DNA from 3 places in the Streptomyces sp. NPDC059010 genome. Region 2 is predicted to be linked to each of the others. Evidence: riboswitches for the same ligand, from Rfam matches in the RefSeq annotation. Region 2 holds a riboswitch; each other region holds the start of a gene.
The links. A riboswitch is a leader RNA that binds a small molecule or an ion and turns the genes downstream of it on or off. The one in region 2 is predicted to bind cobalamin.
Positions count from the first base shown of each region.

Region 1: linked by a shared signal. The riboswitch ahead of ACFWYS_RS04165 (CbtB-domain containing protein) and the one ahead of ACFWYS_RS23745 (energy-coupling factor ABC transporter permease) in region 2 are both predicted to bind cobalamin.
Region 3: linked by a shared signal. The riboswitch ahead of ACFWYS_RS06030 (cobalamin biosynthesis protein) and the one ahead of ACFWYS_RS23745 (energy-coupling factor ABC transporter permease) in region 2 are both predicted to bind cobalamin.

Region 1 is NZ_JBHYJA010000003.1:82,687-84,942, forward strand. It holds gene ACFWYS_RS04160 (acetoacetate--CoA ligase) at 1-785, shown strand, start outside; cobalamin riboswitch at 1,033-1,173, shown strand; gene ACFWYS_RS04165 (CbtB-domain containing protein) at 1,210-1,431, shown strand; gene ACFWYS_RS04170 (CbtA family protein) at 1,453-2,211, shown strand.
Region 2 is NZ_JBHYJA010000021.1:133,079-135,334, reverse strand. It holds gene ACFWYS_RS23755 (M20/M25/M40 family metallo-hydrolase) at 1-238, opposite strand, end outside; gene ACFWYS_RS23750 (M55 family metallopeptidase) at 231-1,064, opposite strand; cobalamin riboswitch at 1,165-1,350, shown strand; gene ACFWYS_RS23745 (energy-coupling factor ABC transporter permease) at 1,380-2,081, shown strand; gene ACFWYS_RS23740 (energy-coupling factor ABC transporter substrate-binding protein) at 2,078-2,256, shown strand, end outside.
Region 3 is NZ_JBHYJA010000004.1:236,701-238,956, reverse strand. It holds gene ACFWYS_RS06035 (trypsin-like peptidase domain-containing protein) at 1-531, opposite strand, end outside; cobalamin riboswitch at 737-879, shown strand; gene ACFWYS_RS06030 (cobalamin biosynthesis protein) at 1,013-1,954, shown strand; gene ACFWYS_RS06025 (cobyric acid synthase) at 1,951-2,256, shown strand, end outside.

The sequences.
Region 1 (2,256 bases), on a different contig from region 2:
ACCCTTGGGTCCGCGACCATGTCGGCACCGAGGTCCTGCTCGCCTCCACCAGCGGCGGCACCGACGTCGTGTCCGGCTTCGCGGGTTCGGCACCCACCACCCCGGTCTGGGCGGGGGAGCTGTCCGCACCCAACCTCGGCGTGGCGCTGGCCGCGTACGACGCCGGGGGCCTCCCGGTCGTGGACCAGGTGGGTGAGCTGGTGGTGACCCGTCCCATGCCGTCGATGCCGCTGTACTTCTGGAACGACCCCGACGGCGGCAGGTACCACGACGCCTACTTCTCGGTGTACCCCGGTGTGTGGCGGCACGGCGACTGGATCACCGTGACGGGCCACGGTTCGGTGATCGTCCACGGCCGCTCCGACTCGACGCTGAACCGCAACGGCGTACGCCTCGGCAGCGCCGACATCCACGACGTCGTCGAACGCCTCCCCGAGATCACGGAAGCCCTGGTCATCGGCATGGAGGAGCCGGACGGCGGCTACTGGATGCCGCTGTTCGTCGTCCCGGCGGCCGGCATCGAAGTAGACGACGCCTTGCGCGACCGCATTCGCGATGCGATCCGCACCGGCGCCTCGCCCCGCCACGTCCCCGACGAGATCCTCGCCGTCCCGGCCGTCCCGCACACACGCACCGGCAAGAAGCTGGAGCTCCCGGTGAAACGGCTTCTCCAGGGCGCCCCGGTCGAGCAGGTCGTCAACCCCGCCGCCGTGGACGAGCCCGACCTCATCGACTACTACGCCCAACTGGGAGCAGAACGGCGCAGCCGCAGGAGGCAGGGCTGAAACACCTCCAGGCGGGTCGGGCACAGGGTTGAGTTCTACGGCGCCGAACATTTGGGCCTGGAGGCGTGGTCCGTACGCGCACAGGGCGGATGCGGCGTGGCGAGAGGGGCCCACGTTGCGGATGCACCGTGAGGCGGGTGATGTCGACCGAGCCGGTGCCCGGTTGGGCGGTGATTGCGGAGGGCGGCGCAGGTAAGGGTTGGGTGAGAGCGGAGGGTGGTCGGTCCGTGGGGCATTGGGCATGTACCGGTCGAAGAGTAGTGTCGGCTCGATATCGACGACGGCAGAACGGAAGCCGGTGGGAATCCGGCACGGTCGCGCCACTGTGTGCCGGCCCCTTGGAACGGGGCGGCGAGTCAGACCCGTAGCCGTCGTCATGTGCACCACCGAGATGGGACGCGAACTCCCTTAAGGAGGCCTTGCCATGGCCCAGCATGTCGCTCAGCCGACCGCCACCACTCCCGCTCTCCCCGCCAAGCTGCCGATCGGCGCGATCGTCCCGTGGGCGGTCTTCTTCGGCATCCTGATGCTGGTCCTGCTGTACTTCGTCGGCGCAGAGCAGGGCGCCACCGCCGTCGTCTCCGGCGAGGACGTCCACGAGTGGGTGCACGACGCCCGCCATCTGCTCGGGTTCCCCTGCCACTGACGCCGCGGAGCCACCACCCTCATGAACTCCGCAATCGTAAGAAACCTGCTGGTGCGGGGCATGCTGGCAGGGCTCGGCGCGGGTGTGCTCGCGCTGGTCGCCGCCTACTTCCTCGGTGAACCGAGCGTCGGCAAGGCGATCGGCTTCGAGGAGGCGCACGCTCCCGCGCACGAGCACGAGGTCGAACTCGTCTCCCGGAGTCTTCAGTCCACCGCCGGCCTGGCCACCGGTGTGCTGATCTACGGGGTCGCCTTCGGCGGTATCGCCGCTCTCGTCTACTGCTTCGCCCTCGGCCGTGTCGGCCGGTTCACCCCGCGGGCCACCGCGTTGCTGCTGTCCGGCTGCGCGTTGCTCGCCGTCTATGTCGTGCCGTTCCTGAAGTACCCGGCCAACCCGCCGGCCGTCGGTGACCCGGACACCATCGGCAAGCGGACCACGCTGTACTTCCTGATGATGGTGCTGAGCGTGCTCCTCGCGATCGCCGCGACCATCCTGGGCAAGCGGCTCGCCCCGCGGTTCGGGAACTGGTGGGCGAGCGTGGGAGCGGTCGTCGCGTTCGCGCTGGTGATCGGAGTGGCGTACGCGTTCCTGCCGGCCGTCAATGAGGTGCCCGCGGACTTCCCGGCCACGGTGCTGTGGCGGTTCCGGCTCTCCGCGCTGGCCATGCAGGTCACCCTGTGGGCAGGGTTCGGGCTCGTCTTCGGCGAGTTGGCCGAGCGGCTGCTGAACCCCAGGCCGGCCGCCGCGGCGTCGTCTTCGACGGTGGCCGCCCCCGGCTGATCAGGACGCGACGCCCCCAGCCGATCTGGACGTGACCATGCGCGA
Region 2 (2,256 bases):
CGTGCACGAGCAGGGCGTCCGCCGCCGGGTCGGTGCCCTCGATCCGGGCGACGACATTGGTCCGGCCCTTGGTGCGCTCCAGCAGCGTGGGCTCCAGGCCCGCTTCGGCCAGCAGCGCGGCGGCGTACTCGGCGGCGGGGCGCTCCTGGCAGTCGCCGCCGCCCCGGTTGGTCGTGTCGATGCGGATGAGGTCGGACGTGAACGTGACGACCTCGTCCAGTGCCTGCTCGTCAGCCATACTGCTCCTCCACCGCGGCCGAGACGATAGTGGTGACCGCCTTGAAGGTACGGATTCCCTCGTACATCCGCTCGCTGGTGTACGCCACCTTTCGCTCGCCGATACGTTCGACACCCGGGACGACGGTCGCGGCCATCGCGAGATGCTCGGCGTCGAACTCGACCGCGACGGTGAACGGGCCGCCGCTCACCGGCTGCTGACGGACCGCCAGCACGGCCGCCTCCTTGGCCGCCGCGCGGATGTCGGCGGCGGTCCTGGCCGGCGTACGGCACACGGCGGCGTAGCGCGAGACATGGTCCTTGACGGCGACCTTCAGCGCCTCGGGCGCGTATCCGAGCGCGTCCTCGCAGGCCACGTCGTCCCCGGTGACGAGCACGACGGGCACGCCGTACTCGGCGACGACATGCGCGTTCAGCAGGCCCTCGCTCGCCCGTACGTCGTTCAGCCACACCCCGGTGATGGAGTTCGCGAGGTAGGTGTGGGCGAGGACGCCCTCCATGCCGGCGCCTCCGTGGTAGCCGACGAAGGCGATGCCGTCCACGTCGCCGTGCTGCACGCCCTCGACCATGGACAGCGCCTTGTGCCGGCCGGTCAGCATCTGCGCCCGCTCGTCGAGCTGTTCGAGCAGCAGATTGCGCATGGTCGAGTGCGCCTCGTTGATGAGGACGTCGTCGGCGCCGCCGTCGAAGAAGCCGAGTACGGCGGCGTTGACGTCCGAGGTGAACAGCGAGCGGCACCGCTCCCACTGCGGAGCACCCGGCATCACGTCGTCCGGCCAGGTCACGCCGGTGGCGCCCTCCATGTCCGCGCTGATGAGGATCTTCATGCTCCGTCACGTTACGCGCCGCCGGGGGAACCCGCCATGAAGCGGGCGAACGCCCCTTTCCCGCCCCCGGGGCGCGCTTGTCAGCCGCCGTGCACGGGCACTAATGTCACCACGCCTTGGTGAACGGGAAATCCGGTGTGATGCCGGTGCGGCCCTCGCCACTGTGAATCGGGAAGTCCGGCTCCGGCCCTGACGGGCAGCCACTGGGTTTTAGGGACCCGGGAAGGCGGAGCACGGGCGGTGGTACCCGTCAGCCAGGAGACCGGCCAAGGCACGTCAACCATCCACGAGGTGCTGGAGAGGGTCTGCTGAGCCATGCACATAGCCGAGGGTTTTCTGCCTCCGGCGCACGCGGTCGCCTGGGGCGTCGCGTCCGCGCCCTTCGTAGTCCACGGAGTCCGGTCACTCACCCGTGAGGTACGGGAGCACCCGGAGAGCACGCTGCTCCTCGGCGCCTCCGGAGCCTTCACCTTCGTCCTGTCCGCGCTGAAGCTGCCCTCGGTGACCGGGAGCTGCTCGCACCCCACCGGCACGGGCCTGGGCGCCATCCTGTTCCGGCCACCGATCATGGCGGTCCTGGGCACCATCACCCTGCTCTTCCAGGCGCTGCTCCTGGCACACGGCGGCCTGACCACGCTCGGCGCCAACGTCTTCTCCATGGCGATCGTCGGGCCCTGGGCCGGATACGCGATCTACAAACTGCTGCGGCGCTACGACGTGCCGCTGATGGTCGCCGTGTTCTTCGGCGCGTTCGTCGCCGACCTGTCCACCTACTGCGTGACCAGCGTCCAGCTGGCGCTCGCCTTCCCCGACCCGGGCAGCGGATTCCTGGGCGCGCTCGGCAAGTTCGGCTCCATCTTCGCCCTCACCCAGATCCCGCTCGCGGTGAGCGAGGGCCTGCTCACGGTGCTGGTGATGCGGCTGCTGGTGCAGTCCAGCAAGGGGGAACTGACCCGGCTGGGCGTACTCCTCGCCAAGAAGCGGTCCGGGACCGAGTCGGAGGCGGTAGCCCCATGAGCAGGAACACCAAGATCAATATCCTGTTGCTGGTCGTCGTGGCCGCGCTCGCCGTGCTGCCGCTGGCCCTCGGCCTCGGCGACCACAAGGAGGAGCCGTTCACCGGCGCCGACGGTGAGGCGGAGACGGCCATCACGGAGATCGAGCCGGACTACGAGCCGTGGTTCTCCCCGCT
Region 3 (2,256 bases), on a different contig from region 2:
CTCCATCGAGATCCAGCCCTGCCCGACCGCGCCGCGCAGCCGTCCGCCGATCCAGGCTCCGTGTTCGGCGGTGGCGGGGAAACCGAGGATGCGGAACCGGTGGTCCCAGACATCGCCGACTCCGGCGAGCGGGACGGGAGATGCGCCGCCCGGCGTCGCGGAGGGGACGGAAACGGGGGCGGGGGTGGGGACGGGGACGTCGGTCGCTTCGGACGCTGCCGCTTCGAGTGCCGCCGGTTCCGGGAGCCGCAGCAGCGCGATGTCGCCGGTGCCGTCGGGTGCCACCGGGCACCAGGCCGACACCGACGCCTCGTACGCCGCGGATCCGCGTTGCAGCGGGAACTCCACGGTGACCGGCCGGGTGGGGGCCGTCTCGTCCCGTGCGTCGGTACGGAGGGCGTCCGCCACGACATGGGCGCAGGTGGCGACGGTGCCCGGAGCGAGCAGGAATCCCGTGCCGACGGTCTTGCCGTCCGGCCCCCGCAGCCGGGCCACCGCTGGTCCGAGGGCCTCCGGGAAACGACCGGTCACATACGCCAACTGGCTTGTCCCTCCCGCGTGTTTTATCCCTGTACGCGTTATTCCAGAGGGTCGCGACCCACCGCCGCAAGCGGGTTGCGGAAGGCCGCCCCGCACAGGGGAATTGCCTCCCAAGTCGGACACCGGGGGCAGGTCGGCGTGGTAGCGGTGTGGGGTTCTGCACACTCCCCCATCGCAGGTCAACGGCAAGTTGACGCCCCTTCCAACCCCGTGGTGGACTGCCGGAGCCATGTACGGCGGCAGAAGAGGAAGCCGGTGTGAATCCGGCGCGGTCCCGCCACTGTGACCGGGGTAGATAGCCCCGGGAGCCAGGAACTCTCGTCGTCGGTCTCGTCGAACCAGGGCGTGGACACCCTGAGTGAGGACATAACGCGATGCTCGCCTGCCGATCGAGATGCACTGCCGGACCCACGTCCGGCACTGTCGGACCCGTGTCCGGCCCCTCGGCTGAACCCACGGTCGGCTGACCCCGATGCGTGCCGATCGCGTCTTCGCGTACGGCGCCGCCGCCGGACTCCTCGGTGACCTGCTGCTCGGCGATCCGCGCCGGGGGCATCCGGTCGCCGCGTTCGGGCGGGCCGCCGGGGCCGTGGAGAGGGTGTTGTGGCGCGACGACCGCGCGCGGGGTGCGGTGCACACCGTCGTGTGCGCCGGTGGCGCCGTGGCCGTCGGGGCGCTCGCCGCACGTGCCGTACGTATGTCTCCCGCCACCTCCGTCGCACTGACCGCCGCCGCCACCTGGGCCGTTGTCGGCGGAACGTCGCTCGCGCGCGAGGCCCGGGGCATCGGGCGTGCCCTGGAGGCGGGGGACGTCGAGGGGGCGCGGGCGCGGCTGCCGCATCTGTGCGGGCGGGATCCGCAGGCGCTGGACGCGGACGGGATCGCGCGGGCCGTGGTCGAGTCCGTTGCCGAGAACACCTCCGATGCCGTGGTGGGGGCGCTCGTGTGGGGGGCCTTCGGCGGGGTGCCGGGGCTGCTCGGGTTCCGGGCCGTGAACACGCTCGATGCCATGGTCGGACACAAGTCGCCCCGGTATCGGCGGTACGGGTGGGCCTCGGCCCGGCTCGACGACGTGGCGGGGTGGCCGGGGGCACGGCTCACCGCCGTACTCGCCGCCGTCGCCGGGGGTGACTCCCGGGGGGCCGTACGAGCCTGGCGTGACGATGCCGCCAAGCACCCGAGCCCCAACGCCGGGCCCGTCGAGGCCTCGTTCGCGGGGGCGCTCGGTGTGCGGCTGGGCGGGACGCTGTCCTACGGCGGGCGGGTCGAGCAGCGGCCCGTGCTCAACGCGGACGGGCGGACCGTCGGCACCTCCGACATCGAGCGTGCCGTACGGCTGTCGAAGCGCGTCGGCTGGCTCGCGCTCGGCGTCTGTGTCGCCGCGCGCCGTATCGCGAAGGGGCGTACGTCATGACGGGCGGTGGGCTTCTCGTCGCCGGTACCACCTCCGACGCGGGCAAGAGCGTCGTCACCGCCGGGATCTGCCGGTGGCTGGTGCGGCAGGGTGTGAAGGTCGCGCCGTTCAAGGCGCAGAACATGTCCCTGAATTCGTTCGTCACGCGCGAGGGCGCCGAGATCGGGCGGGCTCAGGCCATGCAGGCGCAGGCCTGCCGTGTCGAGCCGACCGCGCTCATGAATCCCGTGCTGCTCAAGCCCGGTGGCGAGCAGAGCAGTCAGGTCGTGCTGCTAGGCAAGCCGGTCGGTGAGCTGAGCGCG